Regions from separate parts of the Janthinobacterium sp. OK676 genome, predicted to be linked through region 1. Evidence: predicted binding sites of a transcription regulator. Region 1 holds the regulator's gene; each other region holds the start of a gene.
The links. The regulator sigma-54, encoded in region 1, starts transcription at its own class of promoters, with help from an activator protein. The targets are predictions, from matches to a motif close to TGGCANGNAANCTGCTTT.

Region 1 (10,620 bases):
TGCGCGACCAGGGGCACGACGTCAAGGTCATGTTCTTGACGGCTACCACGCATTCGCTGGTGGCGCGCTTCTCGGAAACGCGGCGCAGCCATCCGCTGTCGCACGAACTGCGTCCGAACCAGAATCCGGCCAGCCGCCGCACCCTGATCGAATGCATCTCGGAAGAACGCGAGCGCCTGTCGGCCATCGAACAGCTGGGCCACGTGATCGACACGTCGGAGCTGAGCGCCAACAAGCTGCGCGCCTGGATCAAGGATATCGTCGCCTCCGAGCGTGCACCGCTGACCCTGTTCTTCGAATCGTTCGCCTTCAAGCTGGGCGTGCCGCTGGACGCCGACTTCGTCTTCGATGTGCGGGCCTTGCCGAACCCCTATTACGACCTGGCCCTGCGCCCCCTCGACGGACGCGACGCGCCCGTGATCGCCTTCCTCGACGCGCAGCCGAGCGCGCTGGAATTGCTGGCCGACATACGCGCCTTCATCGAGAAATGGTTGCCATCATTCAAGTCCGACAACCGCAGCTACCTGACGGTGGCCCTGGGCTGCACGGGCGGCCAGCACCGCTCCGTGTACATGGCGGAACGGCTGGCGCAATACTTCGGGCCCAACGAACGCGTCGTCTTGCGCCACCGCGAACGCGCCTAGTTTAATTCAGGTGGCGCAGCGGATGCGCTTGCGCCGGCCAGACGGGAGCGAAGAAGCGCGCCACCATGGCCGCGTCGACCTCGTCCAGGCTTGATGGATTCCAGCGCGGCGCATTATCCTTGTCGACCACCAGCGCGCGCACGCCCTCGAGCACTTCGCCATGTTCGAAATTGTGGCGCACCACCGTGCGTTCCATGCGCAGGCAATCGGCCACGCCCAGGTGGGCGCCCCGCTGCAGCAATTCCAACGTCACGGACATCATCAGGGGCGAGCGCAGGCGCATGGCCGCCAAGGCCTTGCTGGCGAACGCACCGTCGTCCTGCGCCAGCGAGGCCATGATGGCTGCCACGGAGCCAGCGCTGAAATGGCGATCCAGCGCCGCGCGCGCCGTGGCCAGGGAAGAAACGCCCGCCTTGGCCTGGAACGGCGCCGCCAGGGCCTTGATCGCCACCGGCAAGGCCTCGCCCGGCGTCGATTCGAACAGGTCCAGCAGGGCCCCCACCTGCGCTTCGGGCAGGTAGACATCGGCCAGGCCCGTGTACAGGGCGTCGGCCGCGTTGATCGTCAAGCCCGTCAAGCCCAGGTACAGACCCAGCTGTCCAGCCAGGCGGGACAGGAAATAGCTGCCGCCCACGTCCGGAAACAGGCCGATATTGACTTCCGGCATGGCCATGCGCGTGCGGCCCGTGACGATGCGCAGGCAGTTGCCGGGGCTAGCTTGCGCCACGCCCATGCCCCCGCCCATCACCACGCCATCCATCACGGCAATATACGGTTTCGGATAGAAATGAATCAAATGATTCAAAGCGTATTCTTCCGTAAAGAAATCTTCCAGCAAGGCACTGCCGCCTTGCGGCGTGGCCAGGCCCGCATCGTAAAAGAAACGGATGTCGCCGCCGGCGCACAGGCCCTTCTCGCTGCTGGAGCGGATCACGACGGCGTCCACCTGGGGATCATCGCGCCAGACCAGCAGGGCCGCGCTCAGGGCGCGCACCATGTCCAGCGACAGGGAATTCAAGGCTTTCGGACGGTCGAGCACGATGTGGCCCGTGCGGTTGCGGATGGCAGTCTGGACGAAGTCGCTCATGGCAGGCAGGAAAGAAGTGAAAGTGCAAACATTCTAGCGCCTGCGCGGGGAACATTGCGTTCCGCTGGGCGCAAAAAAGGGCGCAATGTGCGCCCTTAGTTGATCACAACCGGTTGAAAGTCGCAGGCCGCTTAGGCGGGGGCGAATTCTTCTTCCGAGCTGTCTGGCAGATGCTTGATCGCCTCTTTACCGTGCCCTTGCACTTTGGTTTTGTATTTCATCACTTGCCTATCGAGCTTGTCGATCAGGGCATCGATTGCGGCGTACAAGTCTTGCGCCAGGCTTTCCACATAGACGGTCTTGCCACTCAGACGCAGGTTGACTTCGGCCTTTTGACGTTTTTCTTTCTCTTTGAGGTTATCCACGGTCAGAATCACGGCGATATCGATGACTTGATCGAAATGACGTTTCACGCGCTCCAGCTTCGTTTGTACGTATTCACGGATGGCTGGTGTCACTTCGAGATGATGTCCGCTGATGGTGAGATTCATACACACTCCTAAAGATGATCGGGTTCGTGCGGTCCATCGTATCCGGCCCGCAGAGGAACCGAAAAAAACTTACAAACACTTACGCAGGCTCACTGGCGGAATTTTTAATGCTTCCCGGTATTTGGCAACAGTACGTCGCGCAATCACCATGCCTTGTTCCCCCAGCATGTCCGCAATCTTACTGTCGGATAAAGGATTTTTAGGGTCTTCTGCTCCTGTCAGTTGCACGATCAATGCCCGTATCGCCGTCGATGACGCTTCGCCCCCCGCTTCGGTGGCGACGTGGCTACCAAAGAAATATTTCAACTCGAACATGCCGTGCGGGGTCAGCATGTACTTTTGAGTTGTTACCCGCGAGATAGTACTCTCGTGTAAACCCAGTGTATCAGCTATTTCACGGAGCACAAGGGGGCGCATGGCAACGGCCCCATGCGAGAAAAAGTTCTTTTGTCTTTCTACTATCGCCTGTGCCACGCGCAGGATGGTGTCGAAGCGCTGGCGCATATTCTTGATCAGCCACTTGGCTTCCTGCAACTGTGCGCCCATGGCACCTTCGCCCTTGCCCTGCTTGAGCAGGTTGGCGTACATGGCGTTCACGCGCAGGCGCGGCATGACGTCGTTGTTCAGGGTCACTTGCCAGCCATTGCGCGCGCGCTTGACGACGACGTCGGGCACCACGTAATCGGACACGTCAGAGGCGAACACGGCACCCGGATGCGGGTTGCATTGGCGAATCACCGTCTGCGCTTCGCGCAAGTCTTCATCGTCGCAATCGAGGGCTTTTTTCAGCTTGTTGAAATCACGCTGGGCAAACCAGGCCAGGTGCTTTTCCACGATGACGAGGGCCATGCGCCGCGTCACCATGGCAACCTGCGGCAAGCGCTTGATCTGCAGGGCCAGACATTCGGACGCATTGCGCGCGCCCACGCCGGGCGGATCGAAACTTTGCAGCAGCGCCAGGGCCGTGCGCATCTCGTCCGCGTCGATTTCCAGCTCTTCCGGCAGGCGCGCCAGGATGTCGTCGAGCGACTCTTCCAGGTAGCCATTGTCGTCGAGCGCGTCGATGATCAGCTCGACCAGCGCGCGGTCGCGCAATTCGAGCACCGTCACGCGCATCTGCTCCATCAGGTGTTCGCGCAGGGTGCAGTGATGGGCTTCCAGTTGCGGACGGGAATCTTCGTCGTCGGGCGCCTTGCCCCGGCTCGCCTCGCTCCAGTCGCTGTCGCCGCCATCCACGGCGGCCGGGCCCTCGCCCGCCTCGCCGTCAAAGGTTTCCGCTTCAGCCGGCGCCGCGGGCGCCTCCTGGCCTGGCGGCTGGGGCGGCGCTTCGGCCGGCGCGGCCGTCGAACTCAAGGCGCCATCGGACAGCAGGCGCAGCGAACGGTCGAGCGGATCGTCGAGCCGTTCGAGCAGGGGATTGTCCGTCAGCAGTTGCTCTAGTTCCTGGTGCAATTCCAGGGTAGACAATTGCAACAGGCGTATCGATTGCTGCAACTGCGGCGTCAGTGCCAGGTGCTGCGAGGTGCGCAGCTGCAATGATTGTTTCATTGGCTCACATACGGAAGTGTTCGCCCAGATAGACCCGGCGTACCGACTCGTTCGCGATGATGTCGTCGGGGCGTCCCGACGCCAGCACCGAGCCCTGGTTGATGATGTAGGCACGGTCGCAAATACCCAGCGTCTCGCGCACATTATGATCGGTGATGAGCACGCCGATATTGCGCTCCTTCAAGAAGCGCACGATGCGCTGGATCTCGATCACGGCGATCGGATCGACACCGGCGAACGGCTCGTCAAGCAGCACGAAACGGGGATCGGTGGCCAGCGCGCGGGCGATTTCCACGCGGCGGCGCTCGCCGCCCGACAGGGACAAGGCCTGGTTCTCGCGCAACTTTTCAATCTGCAAGTCGGCCAGCAATTTATCCAGACGTTCCTCGATCTCGGCCTTCTTCAGGGGGCGGCCTTCGACGGTCTGGATTTCCAGCACGGCGCGGATATTGTCTTCCACCGTCAGCTTGCGGAACACGGACGCTTCCTGCGGCAGATAGGACAGGCCCATCTGCGCGCGGCGATGGATCGGCAGGCTGGAAATGTCCACGCCGCTGATGTCGATGCTGCCGCCGTCCGACGGCACCAGGCCGACGATCATGTAGAACGAGGTAGTCTTGCCGGCGCCGTTCGGGCCCAGCAACCCCACCACTTCACCGCATTCGACTTGCAGCGAAACATCATGCACGACTTGCCGCTTGCCATAGGTTTTTTGCAGACCGCGAACGATCAGGGTGCTGCCGCAACGAGTATTGTCCATTATTTCGTTCCTGGCGCAGGCGTGGCCGGCGCTTTCTCCGCCGCCGGCGCCTTGGTCTTCGGCTGGATCACCATGCGCACGCTGCCGCCATCGGGCGTGCTGGTGCCGCTGTTGGTATTTTCCATCTGGAATACTTCCTTGCGGCTGTCATACGAGATGAACGCGCCGTTGGCCACGTCGGTCACTTTCGTGCCTTCCAGGCGCGTTACCTTGGCCTTGGAAAACAGTTTCACCACTTCCGTCTTGTTGTCGTATTCCACGCGCTCCGCTTCGCCTTCGATCCACAGGTCGCCCGCGCCATCGCGCTTCTGGCGGAAGGTGGCCAGCTTGCCGGGATCGGCCCAGAAGGTGATGAACTGGTAGCCTTGCGGGTCTTCCGTGATCAGGGCCCGGCCCGCCTTCATGGTCAGGGTGCCCTTGACCAGCACGACGTCGCCCGTCAGGGTGCGGATCTGCTTGACGTCATCGACGTGGCCGCTACGCGCCGTGATGACGGCTTCCTTCTCGGAATCGGCCTTCTCGGCATGCGCCGCGCCCATGATGCCCAGAGAAAATACGGTCAACAGCAAGATGTTCTTCATAGTATGGTTTCCTTGTTTCATTCTGTCATTTTGCCGCCGCGGCCGGGCGCGGTTTCGGCGGGAGGACCATGCGCAGCGCATTCTGCACTTCCACCTCGCCGGTGGCGTTATTGGCTTTCATGCCGATGCCATTGAGGCGCGAGGTGCCCGTCAGGATATCGACAGGCACGTCCGTTTCCATTCTTTCCTCGTCCGGAAACACCGTCAGCGCTTCCGTCTTGATCGTCAGGTTCTGCGCCTTCGGACTGGCCACGCGGTCGATCACGACATTGCGGTGCAGTTGCAGCCGGGTATTGTCCTGGTCGATGTGCGCCAGTTCCGCGTTCATGTTCAACGGCGGCATGCCCGGCGTGAGCTTGCGCACGAAGGGCTGGTCGATGTCGGACGAATCGTCGGCAGGATAATGCGTGAGCTTGGTGCCCGACACGATATAGCTGGGCTTACCCGTCAAGTCCATGCGCACCAGGCTGAAATTGGTGATGAAATAGTCGGGCTCATCCAAGTGCTTGCTGGGCATGGCATCCTGGCCATTCTTGTTCATCACTTCGAGCAGCCAAAAGCTGCCCAGCGCGACGACAACCGCGCCCAGCACGGTGAAAATGATGCGCCAGCGATGGGCGCCTCCTGGCTTACGCATAGGACTTTACTCTTTCAAATGTCACTGGCGAGGCGGCGCGCCTCACTCCAGGAACGGCGCCATGACGCGCGTATAGTTGTCCTGCGCGCGCAGCAGGAATTCGCAGATCTCGCGCACGGCGCCACGGCCGCCGCCGGCCTGCGTCACATGGTGCGCCAGGCCCTGCGCTTCCGGACGCCCGCCCGGCACGCTGACGGCAAAGCCCACGCGTTTCAGGATGGGCGCATCGATGACGTCGTCGCCGATATAGCCGCATTGCTCTTCCGTCAAGCCCGTCAGCGCCAGCAGTTCACGAAACGGCGTCAGCTTGTCGTGACCGCCCTGGTGCACGTGGGTAATGCCCAGGTCCTGCGCGCGGCGCGCCGTGATGGCCGAGCGGCGCGCGCTGATGATGGCCGTCTGCACGCCCGATTCCTGCAGCAGCTTGATGCCCAGGCCATCATACACATTAAACGTTTTCATCATCTCGCCATCGGGGCCGAAATGCAGGCTGCCGTCGGTGAGCACGCCATCGACGTCAAAGATCATCAGTTTGACCTTGGCCGCGCGTGCCAGGTTGTCCGCCACGCTGTCCATCAGATCACCTTCGCTTGCGTCAGGTCATGGATATGCAGCGCGCCCACCAGCTTGCCGTCGGCATCGACGACGAGCATCTGGTTGATGCGGAACTGCTCCATCACGGCCACGGCATCGACGGCCAGGCGTTCGGGCGCGATGCTGCGCGGCTGCGCATGCATGACGTCGCGGATCGCCACTTGCGTGAAGTCCTGCACGCGCTCGAACATGCGGCGCAAGTCGCCATCCGTAAACACGCCCACGGGACGGTTGTCGGCATCGACGATGGCCGTCATGCCCATGCCCTTCTTCGTCATTTCTTCCAGCGCCTGCAGCAGGGATGCCTCAACGGGCACCTTGGGTACGCGTTCGCCGCTGCGCATGACGTCATGCACGTGCGTGAGCAGGCGGCGGCCAAGGGCGCCGCCCGGGTGCGAGCGGGCAAAATCTTCTTCCTTGAAGCCGCGCAAGTCGAGCAAGGCCACGGCGATGGCGTCGCCCAGGGCCAGGGTGACGGTAGTGCTGGCCGTCGGCGCCAGGTTCAGCGGACAGGCTTCTTTTTCAACAGAAATATCCAGGTGCACGTCGGCCAGCTGGGCCAGGCTGGAATTCGGCTTGCCCGTCATGGAAATCAGTACGCCGCCCATGCGCTTGACGACGGGCATGATGGCCATCAGCTCGGACGATTCGCCCGAGTACGATATGGCAATAAAAGCATCGTCCGAGGTGACCATGCCCAGGTCGCCATGGGCCGCTTCGGCCGGATGCACGAACAGGGCCGGCGTACCGGTGGACGCGAGGGTGGCGGCAATCTTGCGCGCGATATGGCCGGACTTGCCGATGCCGGAGACGACGACTCTTCCTTTGCATTGGAGCAACAGCGCCACGGCGCGGCCCACGCTGTCGTCCGTGGCCAGGCGCGCGTGCAGCGCAACGATGGCGTCGGACTCGATCTGCAAGGTGGTGCGGGCTAGCGCAACGGCGCGCTCGGTCGTCGCTTGCATGTCAATTCGATCAAAAGCTTTCAGCATTGTTTTTTCATGGGTTACACTCATGCCCAAAGTATAAACGAATTAGGAAAGCAAAAAACTTGCCAGTCACAACAAACAACGATTTCCATTGACCGCACCGGGCAACCCATGTTTTCCTCGCTTGAACTGACCCTGATGTTACTCGGCAGCGCCGTGCTGGGCGTGGTCGCTTTCAGAATGTTGCATTTGCCGCCCATGCTGGGCTACCTGGCCGTTGGCATCGTCATCGGCCCCCACGCGCTGGGCCTGGCGGCCGAAAACGAGGCCAGCCATACCTTGGCCGAGTTCGGCGTCGTCTTTCTGATGTTTTCCATCGGACTCGAATTTTCCCTGCCCAAGTTCCTCGCCATGCGGCGCATCGTCTTCGGCCTTGGCATGGCGCAGGTGGTCACCACCATCATCGCCACCGTCGTCTTCGGCTGGTTCGTCGGACGCTACCTGTCCGCCTACGTCCACCTGAGCTGGCAAGCCGCGTTCGCCCTGGGTGGCGCGCTGGCCATGTCGTCGACGGCCATCGTGTCGAAAATGCTCACGGAACGGCTGGAACTCGAAAGCGAGCACGGCCGCAAGATCATCGGCATCTTGCTGTTCCAGGACTTGGCCGTCGTGCCCCTGCTGATCCTGATTCCCGCCCTCACGCGCGATTCGGACAACCTGGCCGAAACCCTGGCCTGGGCCGGCGGCAAGGCCCTGGTCGTGCTGATCTTGCTGCTGTTCATCGGCCAGAAGATGGTGCGCGGCTGGCTGACCATCGTTGCCAAGCGCCGCTCGCAAGAATTGTTCATGCTCAACCTGCTCTTGATCACCCTGGGCGCGGCGTGGATCACGGAGCGGGCCGGGCTGTCGCTGGCCCTGGGCGCATTTGTTGCCGGCATGCTCATTTCCGAGACGGAATTCAAGCACCAGGTGGAAGAGGACATCAAACCGTTCCGCGACGTGCTGCTGGGCCTGTTCTTCATCACCGTCGGCATGCTGCTCAATATCCGCGTCGTGTTTGAGAACTGGTGGCTCGTGCTGCTCCTGCTGTGCGGCCCCGTGCTGCTGAAATTTGCCCTGATCGCGGGGCTGGCCCGGCTGTTCGGGTCCAGCAACGGCGTGGCCCTGCGCACGGGTCTGGGGCTGGCGCAGGCGGGCGAGTTCGGCTTCGTGCTGCTGAACCTGGCTGGCGGCATCAAGCTGATGGACCCGTTCGTCGTGCAGGTGGTGCTGGCCTCGATGGTGCTGTCGATGCTGGTGGCGCCCTTCCTCATCGCCAAGTCCGACGCCATCGTCATGAAACTGGCGGCCAACGACTGGATGATGCAATCGCTGGCGCTGACGAAGATTGCCACGCGCACCATGGCGTCGCAGAAACACGTGCTGATCGCCGGCTTCGGGCGCAGCGGGCAAAGCCTGGCCACCCTGCTGGCGGAAGAAAAGATCGAATACCACGCGCTGGACCTGGACCCGGAACGGGTGCAGGAAGCGCAGCTGGCCGGCGCCAACGTCTCGTATGGCGACGCGGGCCGGCGCGAAAGCCTGGTGGCGGCCGGCATCTACCGGGCCAGCGCCGTGGTCATCACGTATGCCAACACGCCGTCGGCGCTGCGGTTATTGCATTTGCTCAATGAAATGGCGCCGACCTTGCCCGTCATCGTGCGCAGCCACGATGATAGCGACCTCGACCAACTCAAAAAGGCGGGCGCGGCCGAAGTGGTGCCGGAATTGATGGAAGGCAGCCTGATGCTCGCTTCACACGCGCTGATCATGATGGGCGTGCCCCTGCGCCGCGTCGTGCACCGGGTGCAGGCGGCGCGCGAGGAACGCTATGCCTCCTTGCGCGGTTATTTCCATGGCACCAGCGATGCGGGCGACGATGCCGAGCTGGAGCGCCTGCATACGGTCACCGTCAGCGACGGCGCGCATTGCGTGGACTTGCCCTTGAGTGCGATCGACGTAGCCGGCTGCGGCGCGTTTGTGACGGCGATCCGCCGCGGCCGCGGCCGCCTCGAAGTCACGCCCGAAACGCAGCTGGCCAGCGGCGACGTGGTGGTGCTGCGCGGCACGGCCGACGCCGTGGCAAAAGCGGAAACTTTACTTTTAAAATAATTAACTGCGCTGCGCCTGCCAGCTGACGACCTTGTTGCGCCCGGCCGCCTTGGCCTGGTACAGGGCCTGGTCCGCGTGCGCCACCAGTTGCTGCGCCACCGTTTCGATCGGTAGCAGGGCAGCGTCCGCTTCCAGGCTGGCCACGCCGATCGACACGCTGACCCACGCCTGCGCGCTGCCAGGCAAGTCGAACATGGTGCCGGCAATGCTGGCGCGGATGCGCTCGGCAACGAAGGTTGCGCTGTCGAGGCTGGCATCGATCAGCAGCACGACGAATTCCTCGCCGCCGAAACGGCCCAGCGCATCGGAGCGGCGCAATTCCGTGCGGATGCGCGTGGCCACTTCGCGCAGCACCTCATCGCCGCCCTGGTGGCCATGCGTGTCATTGACCAATTTAAAATGGTCGATGTCGATATACATGCATGAGATGCAATAATTCTGGCGCCGCGCGCGGGCGATTTCTTCCAGCAGCCGGCGGTCGATATAGCGGCGGTTGTAGACGCCCGTCAGGGAATCGGTCAGGCCGATGTATTTGAGCATTTCATTGCTGATCACGTTTTCCAGGCAAATGGCGATGATGGACGCCATGTGCTTGATGAAGTCCGTGCCCAGCGCAGGCGTAAAGCGCGTCACGTCGCTGCTGGCCAGGTTCAGGCTGCCGATCAGGCGCTTGTTGCGCAGCAAGGGCACCAGCGCCACGCTGCGCAGCGCATCGATGCCGGGAAAGCGGGGGCCATGCACGGCCGCGTCAAACTGTCCCAGCAGCGGCAGCGGCGGCAAGGCCGCTTCGCCTTCGGCCACGGGCTGTGGTGCGGCAAAGCCCAGCTCGGCCACGGCATGCACGAACAGCAATTGCGGGAAGGCGCTGAAATCGACGCCCAGCTTTTCCATCACCAGCACGATATCGTCATCTTCGTCGAGCAGGCTCAAGGTCACGCCGTCGAGGTCGGAAATCACGGGCAAGGTGCGGAAGATGGTGCCGATCAACTCGGGAAACGTGGACGCGCTGACGATTTCCAGGTCGAACGCCTGGTGGCGGCACATGATGTCGTGGTTGCGCTCGACCTGTTCCAGCAGATAGGCCATGCGCGCGCGCAGGGCCTGGTTTTCGGCTTCGAGGCTGGCAATGCGCGGGTCCGGCGGTATTGCTTGATTCATAGAAACCTTAAACCCTTGTATGCGGGCGCCATGCTTAAAA
Region 2 (10,620 bases), on a different contig from region 1:
GACAGGAGTCGTCATGGCTTTCTTGCAAGGCAAAAAAATCCTCATCACGGGCTTGCTGTCGAACCGCTCCATTGCCTATGGCATCGCCAAGGCTTGCCACCGCGAAGGCGCCACGCTCGCCTTCACGTATGTGGGTGACCGCTTCAAGGAGCGCATCACGGAGTTTGCGGCGGAATTCGGCAGCGAACTGGTGTTCGACTGCGACGTGTCCAGCGATGAACAGATCGGCGCCGTCTTCAACGACCTGGCGCGCCACTGGGATCAACTGGACGGCCTGGTGCACGCCATCGGCTTCGCGCCGCGCGAGGCGATCGCCGGCGACTTCCTCGACGGCCTGTCGCGCGACAGCTTCCGCATCGCGCACGATATTTCCGCCTACAGTTTTCCCGCCATGGCCAAGGCCGCCCTGCCCCTGCTGCATCCGGGCGCGTCGGTCCTGACCCTGACCTACCTGGGCGCCGTGCGCGCCGTGCCCTACTACAACACCATGGGCCTGGCCAAGGCGTCGCTGGAGGCATCCGTGCGCTACCTGGCCGAATCGCTGGGGCCGCGCGGCATCCGCGCCAACGGCATTTCCGCCGGCCCCATCAAGACCCTGGCCGCTTCCGGCATCAAAGATTTCAGCAAACTGCTGGGCTTTGTGGCCGAGCATGCACCGCTGCGGCGCAATGTCACCATCGAAGAGGTCGGCAACACGGCCGCCTTTCTGCTGTCCGACCTGGCCTCGGGCATCACGGGCGAGATTACCTACGTCGATGGCGGCTTTTCGCAAGTGATGGCCGTCAATCCCGAAGTAGAGTGATGCGGTGATGGTCGATTTTTATCGGTTGTCACTTGACAACCGATAAAAATCGACCTACATTGGAGGCATCGCATGGCGCGCTCCTCGCATCCCAAGAAAGAAATCGAAGCGGCGCTGCGCCACGCGGAAAGCCAGGGCTGGCGCGTGGAAGTGGGCGGCAGCCATGCCTGGGGCAAGATCTCGCCCCTACAATGACGACGGCTGCCGCTGCGGCGAATTCTGTATCGCCTGCATCTGGAGCACGCCGAAAAACCCGGGCAACCACGCGCGGGCGATCCGCCGGGTGGTCGATAATTGCACTTTCAACAAACTGCTGCACGACTGCATGCAGCGCAAATCCAGGGGTTAACAATCATGGATTACATCTTTACTCTCAAGTACAGCCTGCCCGACCACGAACACGACCTTGATGCGCTGGCCGAGCGCCTGGGCGGCGGCGGTTGCGACGATGCCCTCGTTGGTATCGGGCAAGCGGGACGCCTGGCGCTGGAATTCACGCGCGAGGCGGCCAATGCCAGGGAGGCGCTGCTCAGCGCCCTGGCCGACGTCAAAGCCATCGTGCCCGATGCCGTGCTGGTCGAGGCCGCCCCCGACTTCGTGGGCCTGACCGACGTGGCGCAGGTACTCGGCCTTTCCCGGCAAAACCTGCACAAGCTGATGAGCAAGCACCGCCACAGCTTCCCCATACCCGTGCATGAGGGCAGCGCCACCATCTGGCACCTGGCCGACGTGCTGGCCTGGCTGCATGCAAAGGGAACGTATCAGCTGGAACGCAGCCTGGTCGAACTGGCGCAGGTGACCCGGCAGATCAATCTGGCCAGGGAAACGCGACAGGCGCCGCCGCTGCCCGCCGACATCGTGGCCATGCTCAGCTAAAAGGGCGAAAACTGCGTATTTCTACTTATTTCATAGAGGAAATACGCCCAAAAACGTGGCAGGACTTTCGTTTCTTCCCATTTAGCCCGTGCAAAACGACGGCAAATACGGTATAGTGTCGTTGTGCGCTGCAATATGTTCCCTTGAAGCGATGGCAACACCGCAGTCATGCACTACAAACTTAGCAGCTTCGCAAGCCTTAGCGCATCCACAGGATGCCGCTTATAAAGCCCTCCCGCCTTGTGTGTCGCACCTGACACCGTCCCGGCGCAAAGCTTTTGTGCCGAAATTTCTTTCTAGTTGAGTCATTTCGTTTTGGTTGGCGTTGCTATTTTGCGTTCTGCTTTTTGCAAGAACGCTGATTTTTACGAAAGAAAAGAATGACATTTGAATCCTTAGGCCTGCATCCGTCCATCCTCGCCGCTCTGACCGAATCGGGCTACACCGCGCCAACCGCGGTACAGTCGCAAGCGATTCCAGCCGCGATCGAAGGCCGTGACCTGCTGGTCTCGTCGCAGACCGGTTCGGGCAAGACCGCAGCTTTCATGCTGCCGTCGCTGCACAAACTGGCCAGCGCCGAACAAAGCGCCGCCGGCAAGACGCCGAACCAGGAAATGCAAGCATCGCGCGCCCGCGGCGAGCGTCCACGCTTCAAGGCTGCCCAGCCAAAAATGCTGGTGCTGACGCCAACGCGCGAACTGGCCCTGCAAGTGACCACCAACACCGACAAGTACAGCACCGGCATCCGCCGCATCAAGGCTGTGTCGATCCTGGGCGGCATGCCTTACCCTAAACAGATGCAATTGCTGGCCAAGAATCCCGAGATTCTGGTCGCCACCCCTGGCCGTCTGATCGACCACATGGATTCGGGCAAGATCGACTTCTCGCAACTGGAAATCCTGGTGCTGGACGAAGCCGACCGCATGCTGGACATGGGTTTCATCGACGACATCGAAAAAATCGTGGAAGCGACGCCGGAAGGCCGTCAAACCATGCTGTTCTCGGCAACCTTGGACGGCGTCGTGGGCAACATGGCGCGCCGCATCACGAAGAACCCGCTGGTCATCCAAGTGGCAAGCTCGAGCAACAAGCATGAAAACATCACCCAGCGCGTGCACTTCGTCGACGATCTGTCGCACAAGAATCGCCTGCTGGACCACCTGCTGCGCGACGAATCGCTGGACCAGGCTGTTGTGTTCACCGCCACCAAGCGTGACGCCGACACCATCGCCGACCGTCTGAACATCGCCGGTTTCTCGGCTGCCGCCTTGCACGGCGACATGCACCAGGGCGCGCGTAACCGCACCCTGGACGGCATGCGCCGCGGCCAGGTCAAAGTGCTCGTTGCCACCGACGTTGCCGCCCGCGGTATCGACGTGCCAACGATCACCCACGTGTTCAACTACGATCTGCCGAAGTTCCCGGAAGACTACGTCCACCGCATCGGCCGTACCGGCCGCGCTGGCCGCAATGGCCTGGCCATCTCGCTGGTGAACCACGCTGAAGGCATGAACGTCAAGCGCATCGAACGCTTCACCAAGCAATTGATCCCGGTCAATGTCATCGAAGGTTTCGAGCCGAAGAAAACGGCATCGGCACCACGTTCGAGCGCCCGTCCAGGCGGCTGGAAACCAGGCGACAACCGTGGCGGCGCGAAGCCAGGCCAACGCACGTTCAGCAAGCCGGGCGCACCACGCAAGGACGGCGCTCCTAGCACCGGCGGCGGCTACAAGGGTTCCAACCCGCGCAGCACCGACGGCGCACGCCGCAGCTACGGCGACCGTTAATCACGGCGCCATGCCGCCAGCAGGCGGCAGGCAATAAAAAACGGCCACCAGATCGCTCTGGTGGCCGTTTTTTCATGTCCGCGGCACTTACTTCTTCGACACCTTCTGGCGCGACAGCTTGCGCAGCTTGGCCTGCTCGAAGCGCGCGTGCTGTTCCGGCGTCTCGAGCGCCAAAGGCGGCACGGCCACCGGCTTGCGGTTGGCATCGACGGCCACCATCGTGAAATAGCAGCTGTTGGCGTGGCGCACCAAGCGCTGCTGGATGTTTTCCGTCACCACGCGGATACCCACTTCCATCGAGGTCGTGCCCGTGTAATTGATCGAGGCAAGGAAGGTCACCAGCTCGCCCACGTGGATAGGCTGCAGAAACATCACCTGGTCCACGGACAAGGTCACCACGTAGCTGCCCGAATAGCGGCTGGCGCAGGCGTAGGCGACGCTGTCGAGGTATTTCAGGATGGTGCCGCCGTGCACGTTGCCGGAAAAGTTGGCCATATCGGGCGTCATCAGGACCGTCATCGTCAGTTCGTGGGCCGACCAGTTCATCGCGCTGTCCAAAGTGTTCTCCAAAGGGGAAATAATAAAAAGAGTGGGGATGTGAAAACCGGCCCCAGGGGCCGGTTGCGGACCTTACAGGCCCAGGGTGTCGATATCGGCCAGCGAGTCGCGGCCCTTGTCGGAAATGTCGTGGCCCTCGCCTTCGGCGCGCGCCACGATGTGGGCTTTCTTGCCCAGGAAGTAAGCCACGTCCGTATCGAGCTTGGTCAGCGGATCGGCGGCGACGGCGCGCAGCCCCATGATGCAACGGCGCAGGAACAGCAGCTGTTGTGCCTTGTCGGTGATGGACAGACGGCCATCGCGTGCATAGCTGAGCAGCTTCAGGCCGGACAGGCGCTTGGCATTGCGGGCAACGCAAGCACTGGGGCGCTCGGTCTTGATGCCGCGTGCAACTTGCTCCAGCGCGTCATATTCATCAGTTGTTAATTTCTCGTTCTTCATTACTTTTCCATAAAAGGCCAGGTGTTCGGCCCCCATGGTACGCGCCCCGCTGCGCATCGGCAACAGGCAACGTGAATCTACCGCCGCCGGCCAGGCGGCCAGGCAGCGGAAACACGGCCGCGACGGCCGTTATTTATAGCTGCGCAACAGCAGCCAAGCCAGGCCGCAACCAGCCACGGCACCCGCCACGACCAGCGCCACGAGATTCTTGCTGGTGATCACAGGCCGCCGGCCCAGGTAGATTTTGTTATGCAAGGAATTGCCCACGATGGTCTCCTGTACAAGAATTTTTATGATGTCTCATTATAAGAACAGAATCGTGACGGCCGCATGACACTCGGCAGTTAGCGCTTGATATGTATCCACTCGGCAACATTTATGCGCATTTTTGTTGTTTAAATGGCGTGGCCCTGACGAGTCCCGCGCCTCCCATTTCCAACTGGAAATAAACAAGGCGCGCGCCGGCCACAGCTGGCCATGGCGCAACGCTGCGGCTGGCAAACCGTTCAATGCATTTTCACGGGCGGCGGCGGCGGCGTGGGTTCCTCGACCGGCACGGGGTCGATGTGCGGCGGCGGTTCCGGCGGTGGCGTGAGAGGATCGCCTTCCGGCGGTGGCGGCATATCGGGTTCGGGCGTGCTGTGCGCACGCAGCGGGACAAAACGGGATTGTGGCTGCATGGTGATCTCCTTTGCCTCACTGTAGCCGATGCGCCCAACTCCTGGCGCCCGCCAGTGGCGCGCGGTCGGGAACTAAACGGCGTGGCGCCACTCCAACTTGCCAGGCATCCCCTCCCGCACGAGTGCAAGCGACCCCATGGCGCGCAAGAAAATCCTCTTTATGGCCGAGGCAGTGACCCTGGCCCATGTCGGCCGTCCCCTGAGCCTGGCCCAGGAGCTGGACGAGGAAGAGTACGAAGTCCATTTTGCCTGTGCCGATGGCTATGACTTTTGTTTCAAGCAAGTCCCCTTTCGGCGCTGGCGTATCGACAGTATTTCATCGCTGCAATTTCTGCAGGCGCTGGCGCACGGCAAGCCCGTCTATACGGAAAGCACCTTGCACGCGTATGTGGAAGACGACCTGCGCCTGCTCAATGCCGTCCAGCCCGACCTCGTGATCGGCGACTTTCGCCTGTCGCTGTCGGTCAGCGCGCGCCTGCAGCGCATTCCCTACATTACCGTCAGCAATGCCTACTGGAGTCCCTGGGTGCGCCAGCACTATACGGTGCCCAGCCTGCCCCTGACGGGCATGCTGCCCATCTGGCTGGCCGATCCCCTGTTCCGCCTGATCCGCCCGCTGGCCTTCGCCTCGCACGCCGTGCCCCTGAACCGCGTGCGCCGCCGGCATGGCCTGCCATCGCTGGGCAGCGACCTGCGGCGCATCTATACGGATGCCGACCGCACCTTGTACGCGGATATTCCGCAGCTGTTCCCGCCGCACGGCATGCCGCCCACGCACGACTACCTGGGCCCCATCATCTGGGCGCCGCCGCTCGACTTGCCGGACTGGTGGCAGCGCCCGGAACTGAGCAGCGGGCGGCCCATCATCTATGTCACCCTGGGCAGTTCCGGCCAGGGGCAATTGCTGCCGCGCGTGCTGCGCGCGCTGGCGCCCCTGCCCGTCACCGTGATGGCGGCCACGGCCGGCACCATCCGCGTCGATGCCGTGCCGCCGAATGCCTATGTCGCGCCTTTTTTGCCGGGCGACGCGGCCGCCCGGCGCGCCAGCCTGGTGATCTGCAACGGCGGCAGCCCCACCAGCCAGCAGGCGCTGACGGCAGGCGTGCCCGTCATCGGCATCGCCGGCAACCTCGACCAATTCCTCAACATGCACGGCATCGTGGGCGCCGGTGCCGGCCTGCTGCTGCGCGCCGACCGCTTCCAGGAAACGGCCTTGCGCCATGCCGCCACGCGCATGCTCGACGATGGACGGGCCAGGCTGGCGGCACGTCAGCTGGCCACGACCATGCGCGACTATGTGCCCGGGCAACGCTTGCTGCCCCATATGCACGCCCTGCTGGGCTCGTTGCCACAAGGCGCCCAGCCTTGACGGGTGGCGTCGGTTTTTCTTACAGCGAGTCCGGCAACACCTGCACCACGTCAACAAAAGCGCGCCAAGTCATTGATTTCAAACGAACCTCATGCGTTGGCATGGAAGTCGCTAGGTACTTGCCATGAGCACCTGCCGACAGGTCTCAGGCAAACCTTCCAGACTCACTCAACCACGAGGTGAATACAATGAAACTCTCGAAACTGAAACTGCTCCCGGCCGCAGCGGCACTGGCCCTGCTGTGCGCCGCCGGTAGCGCACAGGCGGGCGCCTACGGCTATTCGTACAACAACATCTTCGGCCTGGTGATCGCCGTGCCGACGGGCCAGATCACGGTCGCCAACAGCACCACCATCTCGCGCAGCACGGCTACCCTGAATGGCGTGAGCGTCATCAATGGCGGCGCCGGCTCGCTCGATGCCCCACGCGCCAACGTCGGCCCCGTCACCAAGGGCGAAAACGACTTCACGCAGCAAGGCCCCACCGGCACCTTTTCGCGCGGCGATGCGCAGATCGTCAGCACGCAATTCCCTTCGTTCCCGCCGGGTTCCACTTCCACGCAAGCGGTGAACGTGGCCGAAGCCCACCTTGACGGACCGGCCGGCACGGCCGATGCGTCCGGGCGCAACGGCTCGACCACGGGGTTCTCCGTCGATTTCGTCGTCGGCTCGCCCACGGCAACGCTGAGCTTCGACTTCCTGGCCTCGCCCTTCATGCAAGTCTTCCTGCAAAGCACGGTCGGGCAGCTGTCCACGGCCACGGCCAACCTGGTCGTCACCTTCACCATCACGGACGCGGCCGGCGCGACGGTGTTCAACTGGACGCCCGATGGCGTGATCGGCTCGGGCATCTTCGGCGGCACCGAGGCGGCCGATGGCGCCAACCTGAACACCAGCCTGGCGACCAATTTCCTCACGCGCGGCAACCTGTTCACCTACGACCCATCCGGTTGCGGCACGCCCACGGGCACCGGTGTCGGCACAGTGTGCGGCAGCAACTTCAGCTCCGTCAGCAATGCTTTAACGGCTGGCAACTACACATTGACCTTGAATGCGGTGGAAAGCGTGGACCTGGTGAAACAGGCCGCGACGCCCGAACCGGGCACCCTGGCCTTGCTTGGTCTGGGTCTGGCGGGCCTGGGCTATGCCCGCCGCCGCAAGCTTGCCGTCTGAACCAGGCAACAGGGGGGATTTACAGGCGAGGGAGTTTCCTCGCCTTTTTTATGTAGCAAGCCTGTCGGTTTTCCTTACAACACGGCCGACCAGGAGATGAGGATTTTCATGACTACATTTTCTTGCATCCGATTACCAACGGCCCTGCTGGCCTTGCTGTTCCTGGCCAGCAGCGGCACCGCCAGCGCCGCCGCGTATGGCTATTCCTACACCAGCGTCTTTGGCCTGGTCATCAGCAATCCCACCGGCTCCACTACCTTGCTCAGCAACATCGACCTGTCGCGCACCACCGCCACGCTGAACGGCAGCAGCATCATCAATGGCGGCAGCAATGAGATCGACGCGCCGCAAGCGACACGCGGCGCCGTCACCAAGGGGCAAAATGATTTTACCCAGCAAGGCATGGGCAACGCCGCCTATGCGCGCGGCGAGGCGCAAATCATCAGCTCGCAGATTCCCCCGTTTCCGCCGGGCTCGACCAGTACGCATACGGTGAATGCGGCGGAAACCTTTCTCACGGGCGGCGGCAGCGCCGACGCCTCGGGCCGCAATGGTTCCAGCACGGCCCTGGCCATCAATTTCGTCGTCGGCCAGCCGGGCGCGACCCTGGCCTTCGACTTCCAGGCCCTGCCCTTCATGCAGCTGTACCTGGATGCCCTGGCTGGCACGGACTCGGCGGCCACGGCGAATATGGCGATGACGTTTACCATCATCGATGGCAATGGCCAGATCGTTTTCAACTGGGCGCCCGACGGCAGCCTGGGCTCCGGTATCCTGGGCGGCACCGAACTGGCCGACGCCGCCAACCTCAATGCGGGCTACGCGCAAACGCCGCTCACCGGCGGCAGCGTATTCACCTACGACCCCAGCGGCTGCGGCGCGCCCACGGGCACGGGCGCCGGCAAGACGTGCGGCGGGCAATATGGCGCCGTCACGGATAAGCTGGTGGCAGGCAGCTATACCCTCGTGCTGAACATGCTGAACAGTTCCGAGCTGGCCTACGTACCTGGCGTTACGCCCGTGTCGCTGCCGGGCACCTTGCCGCTGCTGGCGGCGGGCCTGGCAGCGCTCGCTTGCCTGGCGCCACGGCGGCGCCGCTGACGCAGGCTGCGTGCCTTTATGGCCCAGCAGTGGGCGCCACCAGCAACTCTTGCAGCGGACGGCGCAAGGAACGCGCGCCGGCCGCCGGCCCCGCACCGATGCGCCCGAGGAACACGGCCCGCTCGACCGCCGCCGCCCCCAGCACGCCCTGGCATTGCACCACCAGTTCCTGCGCCATTTCCTGCATGCCATCGGTGCGCGAAAAAGTGCGCCGTTCGCGCACGTAGCGGGCAAAGATCAGCGGCGTCAGTTCCGGCTGCAATTGCAGCCCCAGCTGCGTGGCCGTCAGCCAGAATCGCTGCATGGCGCGGCCGGCCGCCACATAATCGTCGACATGGCGCGGCGGCGCATCGGCCAGCAGCGCGAAATGCGCGGCGCAATACAGGCCCGGCAGCAAGTCCATCTGCAGCCGCGGGGCGATGGTGCCGCCCAGCCAGGTATTGAAAAAATCCACGCGGCGCCAGCTGTGCATGACCCAGCGCATCAGCCGCGCCGTCATCGCATCGACACCGAGCGCCTGCTCCGGGATGCGGTCGCTGCTGTAGCGCGCGCCCCATTCGATCACGTCGCGGTGCACCTTGTGCGCTTCGGGCATGGTCAGGCGCAGCTTCGCATTGTCGAACATCAGGCGGGCACAGGCCAGGCGCGCGCGCCCGCCTTCGAACCACTGCACTGAGTAGCCCGGTGGCAAGCTGGCCGCCAGCGCCGCCTTTTCACTGGCGCGCAGGCTGCGCGTGCTGAGCCGGCGCCGCTGCACGCTGCGCTGCGGCAAGAAGGCCGCCAGCGGATCGGGCAGCATGCCGGGGCTGTCGACCAAACGCACGTCGAAGGTGGGCAAGGTGTCGGGCATGGACAGGCGCCGGCGCGCCTCCATGCGCAAGCCGTGGCAACTGGCCGCCAGCGCCATGCTTTCGAGCAAAGCCCCCAGTGACAGCTGGCTGGGATGGCCGTCGAGGTCGTACACGCAATGGCTGCGCGTATCGAAACCATGCACGACCACGTGGCGCGCGTCGACGACTTCAAAGCGCCACGGCTGCGTGTTGTCGCCGCTGGGGGCCCAGCGCGCCTGGTCGAGGATGTTTTCCAGCACGGGATCGTTCAGCAGTGCTTGCGCCATTTATGCCCCCTGTGCGGCGCGACGCCGCTTGATGATGGCCATCGTCAGGCGCTGCAGCGGATGACGGTTGCCGCCGGGACGCCATGTATGCACGAGCTTGTTGCGGTAGGCGTCGAAATGCACGCCGTGCGGCGCCGCCATCACCTTGCCGCGTTTTAACAAAATTTTCAGGGCTTCCGTGGCGGCCGCGCCCGCACACAGCTGGCACCCCATGATGGTCGACGGCCCGCGCCGCTCCTTCAGATTGATGGCCGACGGGTCGACCAGGTAGCGAGCATGCAAGCCGGCCGGCGCCAGCCCGACGAGAAAGCGCAAGGCCTTCTCTTCCTCGGGCAAGTCGCCCCAGCCGAAATACTCTTCGAACGTCATGCCGCCCGGCATGAAGCTGAGCACGGCCGTGCCCATGCCCAGCGGCGCGGCCGTGATGGCGGGAATGCCGAGGCGGGCGCAGGCAGCGAAGGTGGCCTGACGGGCCGGAAAGGCAAAGAAATCCAGGCCGTCCACGTACAGGTCGACACCGGCAAAGAACTCGGCCAGGTTGCTGTCGTGTATGCCGTCGGGAAACTGCTTGATGTCGAGTTCGGGATTGATGTCGCGCGCCATCTGCGCCAGCACGGCCACCTTGGGCTGGCCCAGGGTGGAGACCATGGCGCCGGCCTGACGATTGAAGTTGGCGATATCGAAGGTGTCGAAATCGGCGATGTGGAAAGCGCCGAT
Region 3 (10,620 bases), on a different contig from region 1:
GGCGGGACTGTAAATGCTCATCAGGCGGTCGATATTCCTGGCCGCGTGCAAGGCGTCTTCAATAGCCAGCTCAGCCTGGCGCTGATCGTGGTGCAACACGGTAACGGCGATCGTCGTGCCAAACGCCAGCGCTGCGCCTTGATAAGATCGCACACCGGAGGCCGTGGCCGTGCCGCGCGCCATGCTGCCCGGCAAAGACAAGCCCGCCATGCCGGCCACGCTGCCTATCGCTGCGGAAATAAACGTTCTACGCTGCATTGCTGCTCTCCTCAGCCGTGGCCCGGACAATGGGAATGGTGCGGGCACGCTTGATTTCCAGCATCAAGGGCGCGCATTTTTCATCGCTGGCGTAAATCACCACGCAATCCATGCACTGGAAACATTCGCCATAATCGACTTTCCCGCTCGGCGCGATGGCGTGATGCTCGCAGCGGTGGCGGCAAGTCTGGCACGGCGTGCCGCATTCCTTGCGACGGGGAATCCAGTTGAACAAGCGAAACCGTCCCAGCAGCGCCAGCGCCGCACCGAATGGGCACAGATAGCGGCAAAAGAATTTATAGGAAACGCTGCTGAGCAGCAGCAAACCCACGGCATACGCAACAAACGGCCAGGCGCGCACGAAATTCAGGGTGATGGCCGTCTTGAACGGTTCCAGCTCGACCAGCTTGTCCGTGATCTGGCTGGACAACAGGCTGCTGCCGAGAATGGCCGCCAGCAAGCCATACTTGATCCATTTCAAGCGCCCGTCGAGGCGCGACTTGATCTTCCACTGAGGCAAGCGCAGCCACTGGCCCAGCTTGCCCGTGAATTCCTGCAGCGCTCCAAACGGGCACAGCCAGCCGCAAAACGTGCCACGCCCCCAGATCAGCAGGCTGAGCAGCACGAACGCCCACAGGATCACCGTCATCGGATCGAACAGGAAAAAGCCCAGACTGCGCCCCGCCAGCAGCGCTTGGATGACGCCCGTGATATTGACGATCGATAACTGCCCCTGCGCGTAATAGCCGATGAAGCCTATCGTAAATATCAGAAACAGGCGGCGGAACCAGGCAAATTGGCGACCATCGCGCACCATGCGTTTCTGCCAGAACAAGGCGCCGGCCAGCAGCGCCAGCCCGGCCACCAATAGCAGCAACTCGACCTTGCGCCCCCTCCACGTGCCGCGCCAACTGGCATCGTCTCCCTGCGGCGCCGTATAGAACTTGGCCGGCAAGCGGTAATTGAAATCCACGTTACGCACGATGCGTTCCGGATACACGATGCCCTTGCTGCGCGTGATGGGCAGCGTGAACGCCAGCGGGCTGGCAGCATCGAGCCCTGCCTGGCTGATAATGCGAAATACGGCGACACTTTCCGTCGGCAGTGGCCCCGCATCGGACAAGCTCAGTTCCAGGTCCAGGTCGCGCATGTCGATGGGCAAGCCATCCTGCTTCAGCAACAAGCGGTCCGGCACGGTACCGCGCACGAAATCGTCGCCCAGCACGCCATAGCGCCCGCGCGACATGACGAGGATGGCATGGTCGCCCTCGTCGAGCCGGTTGCGCAATTTATTCCAGCTGCGTTCCGCCAACAGGTTGCGCCCCACCGTGGGAACTGAGACGTACGCCAGGTACAGGTCGATGAACACGCCGTCCGTGTCGCGCGTGGCTTCCGGTTCGAGTCCGGCTCCGGGACTGCCCGCAAACAAGGCTTCCACCTCCTTGTTGCTCAGGCGTACATGCTGGATCAAGCCCTGTTCGAGCATCTGCGCCACGCCGAGTTTCTCGAATACCTCCATGCGGATGCGGGCGATCTGGTCCGGGTCGCGGCCTTGCGCAAAACCGAGTTTTTTGCGCGACACTTTCAAGGCCGAGGCCAGCACGCTCTGGTTGATGATGCGCACGGAGGCCGTGGCTTTTGATACGCCATCGATATCGGCGTGGCTCGCATCCGGCGCGCGTTTCGTCCTGGCGTCGATGGCGATATTCTGTTTCAGCGACAAGCCCTGGTACTGCTTGACGAACTGAAACAGGGGCGCTTCGCCTAAGCCGTCGAGAAACACGGGCTCGTGCTGCGACAGTACGGCGACGTCGAGAAAACTGCCTTTCGGATCAATGGCGATCAGCAGATTGACGGGCACGCCGGAAAAGCCGGGTATGGGTGCCAGGTCCACCGATTCAAACACGTAGCCGACCAGTTCGGTCGCCGTGGCGTTCTGGCGGAACAGGGGCCAGACAGGCAAGTCGGCCTCCTTGTCGCCCACGACGATGGGCGCGGGAAAGCGCCGTGCCAGCTCGGCCTTGGTCAGCACACCGGCCCAAGCCTGTCCCAGGATAAACAGGAATAGCCAGCAGGCTATGAACAAGCGCATTATCCGCATGCATGGTGCTCCGTGCGGCGCCCTGTTCCAAGGCGCCGCGTTGTTGAGTTAGAAGAAAATAATGCCGCCCAGGGACACGCCATTCATCTTCGCCTCGCCGCCGGCAAAGCCTTTCGAGCGCGTCTGGCCCAGCTCGCCTACCAGGGTGATCGCACTGTTGAGCGAGTAATACGCGCCCAGGGTCAGGTTGGCGTTCGACTTCAAGCCGCCCGTGCCGGCCGTGTTGTCGTCGTTCTTGCTGATGCCGTAGGACAAGCCCAGCTTCAGCTTGTCCGTCGTTTTATACGTGCCTTGCAGCAGCCAGTTCTTCGACTTGGTATCGCCCTGGTCCGCATCGGACAAGATGCCCAGGCCCTTGCCGCCCTGGAAGTTGACCAGCACGCCAGCCGGACCCATCTGGTACGAACCGCCCACTTCCACGCCGCGCATGGTCAGGTCATCGACACCTGGCGTCTTCGACGTGAATTTTTGCGACTTCACGCCCAGCCACGCCTTCAAGCCTTCCTGCGCATACGTGAGCTGCGCCTGCACTTGCGGACTCGACTTCGAAGAATAGGTCGAGCCTGCCACGATGGGCGTATCGGAGACGGGGCTGACCAGTGCCACGTCGACGCCAACGCCGCCCGACTTTGGCGAGCTGTACATGATCTGTCCATAGTTGCCCAGATAGGTATAGCCGGCACCGATATGGCCCAGGGTCACCCGTCCCCGCTGCGTGGCCTGCACGGGCGCGCCCGAGCCCAGCAAAGTCATGTCGGACAGGATCGCATTCGCGCCGAAGATGCCGTAGTCGCGCCCCAGCTTGAAGGTGCCCATGTTCTCATTGCCAAACGTAAAAAAGGCCTGGCGCACGTCGACGACGCTGTTCTGGCTGATGGCGCTGTCCGTGGCCGTCGAGTTGTAGATGCCGATCAAGGCTTTCACGTCGTACTCGCCCAGGCGCGAGCTTGCCGACGTGATCAAGCCGTTGGGCAACAAGCCATTGCCGATGGTGGTGCGGTCCTTCTCTCCGCCGCAGCCGAGCGCCTGGCCGCCCAGCGCCAGCCCGCCCACCGCATCGCCCGAACACGACACCTGCGTGTAGTAGGCGTTGACGATGCCGCCCACCGACACGGTCCAGTCGCCAGCCTTGATATCGACGGCTTGCGCCTGTCCCACCGCTGCGATAGTCATGACACCGAGGCTCCCCAGCTTGATCCATGTGTTCATTTCTTCTCCTCTTTCTTCTCTGTTTTTAGTGTGCACACCAGTGATTGATGTACCTCAAGCTTTGGCAATAAGCGTGCCCAGCAAGCCTCAGAGGGAGAAAGGAAAAAAGCATATTCAACGTGTGCAGCGGCGGATCAATCGCCACTGATAGTGTTCATTTTTTGACCGCAAGTATGCGTATCGGCCATCGAGGTAAACAAAAAACTGACGGCCTGGGCCGTCAGCAAAAAGAAAGCACCCGGCGGACAGGGAGACACCCATCCGTGTGGCCCGGGCGCTTCACCCCGTTACTTCGATGCCAGCTTGAAGACCCACACGGAACCGCCCTGTTCCAGGAAGTTGACCTTCTTCGCCACTTCGCCGCCCCACAGCGGCACCGCGCCACCCCAGCCGGATACGACGGCCACATATTGCGTATCGCCATCCTGCCAGGTGACGGGCGGCGCCACGACGCCGGAGCCCGTCTGGAATTTCCACAGCTCCTTGCCCGTCTTCGCGTCGACGGCTTTCAGGAAACCTTCCGGCGTGCCGTAGAACACCAGATTGCCGGCCGTGCTCATCACGCCACCCCACAGCGGCGCGTTGTTCTTGATTTCCCAGACGATCTTGCCCGTCTTCGGATCGACGGCGCGCATGGCGCCGATGTAGTCGTCAAACAAGGGCTTGATGGTGAAACCTGCGCCGAGGAACGCACCGCCCTTCTTGTAGCTGATCGGCTCGTTCCAGATATCCATGCCCCACTCGTTCGCCGGCACGTAGAACAGCTTGGTTTGCGGCGAGTACGCCATCGGCATCTGGTTTTTGGCGCCGAGGAAAGCGGGCGCGGCAAACACGGTACTCCCCTTCTTGCCCTCCTCGCCCTTGGTCGGATCGCCAGGGCGGCCGGCAGCGATGTAGTTCGGCCGGCCCGTCTTCAGGTCGATGCTGCTGGCCCAGGTGATTTTCTTCACAAACGGAAAGGCGTTCTGCAGCTTGCCCGTGTTGGCGTCGATCACATAAAAGAAACCGTTGCGGTCGGCCTTGCCGCCGTAGCGCTTGCCATCCATGTCGAAGGTGACGAATTCGTTGGCGCCGTCGAAATCCCAGGCATCGTTCGGCGTGTTTTGATACGCCCATTTGATTTGCCCCGTTTTCACGTCCAGCGCCACGGTGGACGACGAGTACAGATTGTCGCCGGGACGCAAATGGCTGTTCCACGGCGCCGGATTGCCCGTGCCAAAATACGCGAGCTTGGTTTGCGGATCGTAGGTGCCGCCCATCCACGTCGAGGCGCCGCCCGTTTTCCACAGGTCGCCCGGCCAAGTCTTGTTTACCGTTCCCGAAATGCCGTTGTCGATGGCCTTGCCATCCTTGTCGTAGCGGTGGCCCATGTGACCCTCTACCGTCGGACGGCTCCACACGAGGTCGCCCGTCATCGGGTTGCGCGCTTCGACCCGACCGACGATGCCGAATTCACCGCCCGACACGCCCGTCAGCAGCAAGCCTTCGGCGATCAGCGGTGCGGCCGTCATCGAGTAGCCAGCCGCATAGTCGTCGACTTTTTCCTTCCAGACGATCTTGCCCGTATTCTGGTCCAGCGCCACCAGGTAGGCGTCGAGCGTGCCGAAGATCACCAGGTTGCCGTACAGGGCCGCACCACGGTTGACGACGTCGCAGCAGGGCATGATGCCGTCTGGCAAGCGATGCTCATATTTCCACAGCTTGGCGCCCGTTTTCAAGTCGACGGCGAAGATGCGCGAATACGATGCCGTGACGAACATCTTGCCGTTGTGAATCAGCGGCTGCGATTCCTGGCCCCGCTGTTTTTCACCACCAAACGAGAACGACCAGGCCGGCACCAGCTTGGCCACGGTCTTGTCATTGATCTGCGTCAGCGGCGAATAACGCTGGCCCTGCGTGCCCATGCCGAACGACAGGACGCTGGACGGATTCTTTGCCGTGCTGTCGAGCATGGCGGTGGTGACATTGCCCACATCGGCCGCCTGGGCCAGCGATGCCAAACCCAAACCGACGAGTATCCCCATGATTTTTTTCTGCACAATCATCTCCCTCTGTTTTATTAGTATGTGTGTGTATCAAGTCTTGCGGTGCTCATGCGGCTGGGCATGCAGCAAGGCGCACTCTTCATCGGTGAACAGGCGCGAGCGCGTCAAGAAGCGCTTGCCCGTGCCGTTGTCGAGTGAAAACATGCCGCCATTGCCATCGACCACATCGATAATCAACTGGGTATGCTCCCAGTACTCGAATTGCTCGAGTCCCATGTAGAACGGTGTGCCATTCAAATTGCCGAGATAGATGTCGGTGTCGCTGACATCGAACTCGCCCAGCGCATAACACATGGGCGTACTGCCGTCACAGCAACCGCCCGACTGGAAAAACATCAGCGGACCATGACGCTGGCGCAACTTGTCCATCAATTCCAGCGCCGCATCGGTGGCGACCACCCGGGCAATTGCTGCACTCATGGCATCCCTTTCTGTGCGCCGCGCCCGGACAACAGGCGCGGCGCCTGTTGCCGGTTTAGAAGAAGCCCAGCGCTTTCGGGCTATAGCTCACCAGCAAGTTCTTCGTTTGCTGGTAATGGTCGAGCATCATCTTGTGGTTTTCGCGGCCGATACCCGATTGCTTGTAGCCGCCGAACGCGGCGTGGGCCGGATACAGGTGGTAGCAATTGGTCCACACGCGGCCCGCCTGGATGGCGCGCCCCATGCGGAAGGCGCGCGAGCCGTCGCGCGTCCACAGGCCGGCGCCCAGGCCGTACAAGGTATCGTTGGCAATCGCCAGCGCGTCGGCCTCATCCTTGAAGGTGGTCACGGACACGACCGGCCCGAAAATCTCTTCCTGGAAGATGCGCATCTTGTTGTTGCCCTTGAACACGGTCGGACGCACGTAGTAGCCGCCTTCCAGGTCACCTGCCTGCGTGTTGCGCTCGCCGCCGGCCAGCACTTCGGCGCCTTCCTGGCGGCCGATGTCGAGGTAGGACAGGATTTTCTCCAGCTGCTCCTGCGATGCCTGCGCACCGATCATGGTGGACGAGTCGAGCGGGTTGCCCTGCTTGATGGCAGCCACGCGCTTGAGGGCCCGTTCGATGAATTTCTCGTAGATCGATTCCTGGATCAGCACGCGCGATGGGCAGGTGCACACTTCGCCCTGATTCAGCGCAAACATGGCAAAACCTTCCAGGCACTTGTCGAAATACTCGTCGTCCGCATCCATCACGTCTTCAAAGAAGATGTTCGGCGACTTGCCGCCCAACTCCAGGGTGACGGGAATCAGGTTTTGCGCGGCGTAGCCCATGATCAAGCGGCCCGTGCCCGTTTCGCCCGTGAAGGCGATCTTGGCGATGCGCTTGCTCGAGGCCAGCGGCTTGCCCGCTTCCAGGCCGAAACCGTTGATGATGTTCAGCACGCCCGGCGGCAGCAAGTCGCCGATCAGCTCGATCAACACCATGATGGAAGCCGGTGTCTGCTCGGCCGGTTTCAAGACGACGCAATTGCCGGCGGCCAAGGCTGGCGCCAGTTTCCACACGGCCATCAGAATCGGGAAGTTCCACGGAATGATCTGGCCCACGACACCGAGCGGCTCATGGTAGTGGTAGGCATAGGTTTCCGCGTCGATTTGCGCGACGGAACCTTCCTGCGCGCGGATGCAGCCGGCAAAGTAGCGGAAATGGTCGATGGCCAGCGGAATGTCGGCATTCATCGTTTCGCGGATGGGCTTGCCGTTGTCGATGGTTTCCGCCGTGGCGATCAGGCTCAGGTTCTGTTCGATGCGGTCGGCGATGCGGTTCAGGATATTGGCGCGCTCGGCAGGCGAAGTCTTGCCCCAGGCATCCTTGGCGGCATGAGCGGCGTCCAAGGCCAGCTCGACGTCTTCCACCGTGGAGCGGGCGATTTCGCAAAACGGCAAGCCCGTGATCGGCGTGATGTTAGGAAAGTATTCACCTTTTACTGGGGCAACGAATTTGCCGCCAATGTAATTGTCATAGCGTTGTTTGAAAGGATTGGCTACGCCCAGTTTGCTGATGTCTGCGAGATTCATGTCGTCCTCTATCGGGTTAATTAGAATGGAATTACTGTAATTAAAATCAAACGTCCTGGTACAGATGGGGTGAGTACACGGAGTCTTCCGCAAATGCCGTGCCAGCTCGCCATCCCACTACAAACTTAGCCGCTTTTCCCCTCGTTACAAGGGCGTGGCGTCAATACCGGTGTGCTTTTCAGCGCATGTCCGGGCTTGAGCCGCTGCACAATGGAACAGGTGTACCAGACTGGAACACCTGTTCCTGTGCCACTAGCGAATCACCACGCCCCATGGCAACTCACCCACTGCAATATCGGCTACCTTGCGCGCGCTGGCCGTGTCGATGACGGACACGCTGTTCGAGCGACCATTGGCCACGTACAGCTTGGCGCCGTCTGGCGTGATGGCCATGTTCCATGGGCGCTTTCCGACGGGAATGGTGGCCGTCACCTTGTTGCTGGCCGTATCGATCACCATTACCGTGCCGTCCGTGCCATTCGAGACATACACTTGCTTGCCGCCGGGATGGACCACGATGCCATTGGCATTTTTTCCAGCGGGAATGGTGGCAATCGCCTTGCGCGCGGCCATGTCGATCACGTAGACGGCATTGACCAGTTCGCACGCCACGTAGGCGCGGCCCGAGTCCGGGCTGAAGCCGATGCCGCGCGGACGCAGTCCCACGGCGATGGACGCCACCTGGCGGCGTTGCGCCACGTCGATGACGTCGACTTGTTCAGCCTCTTCCGCGCTGACCAGCAGCCAGCGCCCGTCGGGGCTGAAGACGGCGTGTTCCGGGTTGCGCCCCTGCACCTTGATATCGGCGAGCAAGCTGCCCGTCTGGCCATCGAGCAAGGCCACGCTATTGTTTTCCTCGACGGCCACGGCCACGTAATGACCGTCTTGCGAGGCGCTGACGCCTTCGGGCGACTTGCCCAGGGCTACCGTGCGCAGGGGCGTGCCGCCAGCGTTATCGATCAGCAACAAGGCGCTGCTGGCCGCATCCGTGACAAACAATTGCCGCCCGGTGGGGTCGGCGGCGATGCCGCGCGGACGCTTGCCGGCTGCAATCTGGCGCACGACCTGGTCGGTCGCCGTGTCGATCACGCTCAAGGTGCCCGATTTTTCATTGGGAACATAGGCAAATGGAGCAGCCTGGAGGGCGCTGCTGGCGAGCGCAGGCAGCAGCCAGCACACCTGGCGCAAGCGCGAGAAGAAGTTGGGCATAATCACCTTTCGATGGCAAAACACAGGAAAAGCGCGCGGCATCGGCGCATCTGAACATTGCTGTATGCAAACGCCGTGCCACTGACACGCGTATAATTTCAGCCCACCAATGGAGACATGGCAGGCATATTGCTTGATACAACGATGCAGACCTGCGCCGCGCACGCGACCAAAGCAGGCTTTTATTCACATTGGAGAATCCGCATGCAGCACCGTTTCCGCCTGAACACCATCGCCAGCCTGTTTGTCGCCGGCAGCGCCACCCTCGCCCCCCACGCTTTCGCCGCCGAGGCAGCTGCCCCGGCCAACGGGCAACTCATGGATACGGTGGTCGTCAGCGGCAGCCGCATCGCCCATCCCAGCCAGGAAGTGCCGGCCTCGATCGACGTCGTCGACAGCGCCCGCATCCAGGATGGCCAGATCCGCGTCAACGCGTCAGAAGCGCTGGCCGCCGTGCCGGGTCTGGTGGTGCAAAACCGCCAGAACTACGCGCAAGACTTGCAAATCTCGTCGCGCGGCTTCGGCGCCCGTTCGGCCTTTGGTGTGCGCGGCGTCAAGCTGATCAGCGACGGCATTCCCGCCAGCATGCCGGACGGCCAGGGTCAGGCCGCCACCTTCAACCTCGATACGGCCGAGCGCATCGAAGTGCTGCGCGGACCGTTCTCCGCCATCTATGGCAACCACTCGGGCGGCGTGATCCAGCTGTTTTCCAAGGATGGGCAAAATCCCCCATCCGTCGAGCTGAACGTGACGGGCGGCAGCTTTGGCACCAGCAAGGTCGACCTCTCGGCCCAAGGCCAGGCAGGCGGTATCGGCTACGTGCTCGACGGCTCGCGCTTCCGCACCGACGGTTTCCGCGACCACAGCGCCGCCACGCGCGAACAGGCGTTCGGCAAGATCACCGTCAAGCCGACGAATGACAGCAAGCTGACCATCGTCGCCAACAGCCTGCACCAGGGCAATACGCAAGATCCGCTGGGCGCCTCCTGGGCCACGTTTGCCCGCGATCCGCGCGCGGGAGAAATCGACACGACGGATACGCAAAACCCGAAGCGCACCCTGGCCGAGCGCTACAACACCCGCAAGAGCATCGACCACCAGCAAATCGGCGCCACCTATGAACAGTCGTTCGGCGACGACCGCCTGCACGTGACGGCCTACGGCGGCAACCGCGACGTGATCCAATACCAGGCATTTACCAAGGGTTTCCAGGCGCCGGCCAGCCATTCGGGCGGCGTGGTCGACTTCCAGCGCGAGTTCTACGGCATCGACACCAACTGGCTGCACGTGAACCAGCTGGCCGGCGGCAAGCTGAGCACCACCATCGGCATCGATTACGGCCGCTCCAGCGATGACCGCACCGGCTATGAAAATTACATCGGCAATACCTTTGGCGTGAAAGGCAAGCTGCGCCGCGACGAGCAGGATGTCGTCTCCAGCCTCGATCCGTATATCCAGACGGAATGGCAAAGCGGAGCGTGGCTGCTCAGCGCAGGTGTGCGCTACAGCAAGATGAAAGTGTTGGTCAACGACCGCTATCTCGGCAATGGGAACGACAGCGGCAGCCTGGAGTTCAGCCACACGACACCGGTGCTGGGCTTGCTGTACAAACTGACGCCGGACGTCAATGTGTACGCCAGCGCCGCCCGCGGTTTCGAAGCGCCCACCCTGAATGAACTGTTTTACTCGGGCACGGGCGGCGGCTTCAATTACCAGCTGAAACCGGCCACCAGCACCAACCTGGAAGCGGGCATCAAGGCGAGGATCAACCACAACACGCACGTCAATGCGGCCGTGTTCCA

Region 2: the regulator sigma-54 is predicted to act here: its motif matches at 6,611-6,628, upstream of BLU39_RS16145 (EDSAP-1 family PEP-CTERM protein).
Region 3: the regulator sigma-54 is predicted to act here: its motif matches at 7,696-7,713, upstream of adh (aldehyde dehydrogenase).

Annotation. Positions count from the first base shown of each region.
Region 1 is NZ_FNHA01000015.1:73,456-84,075, reverse strand. It holds gene rapZ (RNase adapter RapZ) at 1-644, shown strand, start outside; gene BLU39_RS25125 (enoyl-CoA hydratase/isomerase family protein) at 646-1,731, opposite strand; gene raiA (ribosome hibernation-promoting factor, HPF/YfiA family) at 1,863-2,222, opposite strand; gene BLU39_RS25115 (RNA polymerase factor sigma-54) at 2,292-3,770, opposite strand; gene lptB (LPS export ABC transporter ATP-binding protein) at 3,775-4,530, opposite strand; gene lptA (lipopolysaccharide transport periplasmic protein LptA) at 4,530-5,111, opposite strand; gene lptC (LPS export ABC transporter periplasmic protein LptC) at 5,137-5,748, opposite strand; gene BLU39_RS25095 (KdsC family phosphatase) at 5,791-6,324, opposite strand; gene BLU39_RS25090 (KpsF/GutQ family sugar-phosphate isomerase) at 6,324-7,334, opposite strand; gene BLU39_RS25085 (monovalent cation:proton antiporter family protein) at 7,443-9,422, shown strand; gene BLU39_RS25080 (GGDEF domain-containing protein) at 9,423-10,580, opposite strand; gene BLU39_RS25075 (MOSC domain-containing protein) at 10,615-10,620, opposite strand, start outside.
Region 2 is NZ_FNHA01000007.1:290,494-301,113, reverse strand. It holds gene fabI (enoyl-ACP reductase FabI) at 14-802, shown strand; partial or broken gene BLU39_RS16175 (hypothetical protein) at 875-1,151, shown strand; gene BLU39_RS16170 (helix-turn-helix transcriptional regulator) at 1,157-1,678, shown strand; gene BLU39_RS16165 (DEAD/DEAH box helicase) at 2,059-3,465, shown strand; gene BLU39_RS16160 (acyl-CoA thioesterase) at 3,553-4,011, opposite strand; gene BLU39_RS16155 (hypothetical protein) at 4,096-4,464, opposite strand; gene BLU39_RS28665 (hypothetical protein) at 4,594-4,731, opposite strand; gene BLU39_RS28660 (hypothetical protein) at 4,971-5,144, opposite strand; gene BLU39_RS16150 (glycosyltransferase) at 5,281-6,513, shown strand; gene BLU39_RS16145 (EDSAP-1 family PEP-CTERM protein) at 6,702-7,685, shown strand; gene BLU39_RS16140 (EDSAP-1 family PEP-CTERM protein) at 7,794-8,786, shown strand; gene BLU39_RS16135 (nitroreductase family protein) at 8,803-9,903, opposite strand; gene BLU39_RS16130 (ThiF family adenylyltransferase) at 9,904-10,620, opposite strand, start outside.
Region 3 is NZ_FNHA01000024.1:2,641-13,260, reverse strand. It holds gene BLU39_RS27855 (FAD:protein FMN transferase) at 1-258, opposite strand, end outside; gene BLU39_RS27850 (4Fe-4S binding protein) at 248-2,350, opposite strand; gene BLU39_RS27845 (porin) at 2,408-3,568, opposite strand; gene BLU39_RS27840 (PQQ-dependent methanol/ethanol family dehydrogenase) at 3,856-5,592, opposite strand; gene BLU39_RS27835 (DUF779 domain-containing protein) at 5,644-6,033, opposite strand; gene adh (aldehyde dehydrogenase) at 6,089-7,609, opposite strand; gene BLU39_RS27825 (beta-propeller fold lactonase family protein) at 7,862-8,818, opposite strand; gene BLU39_RS27820 (TonB-dependent receptor family protein) at 9,023-10,620, shown strand, end outside.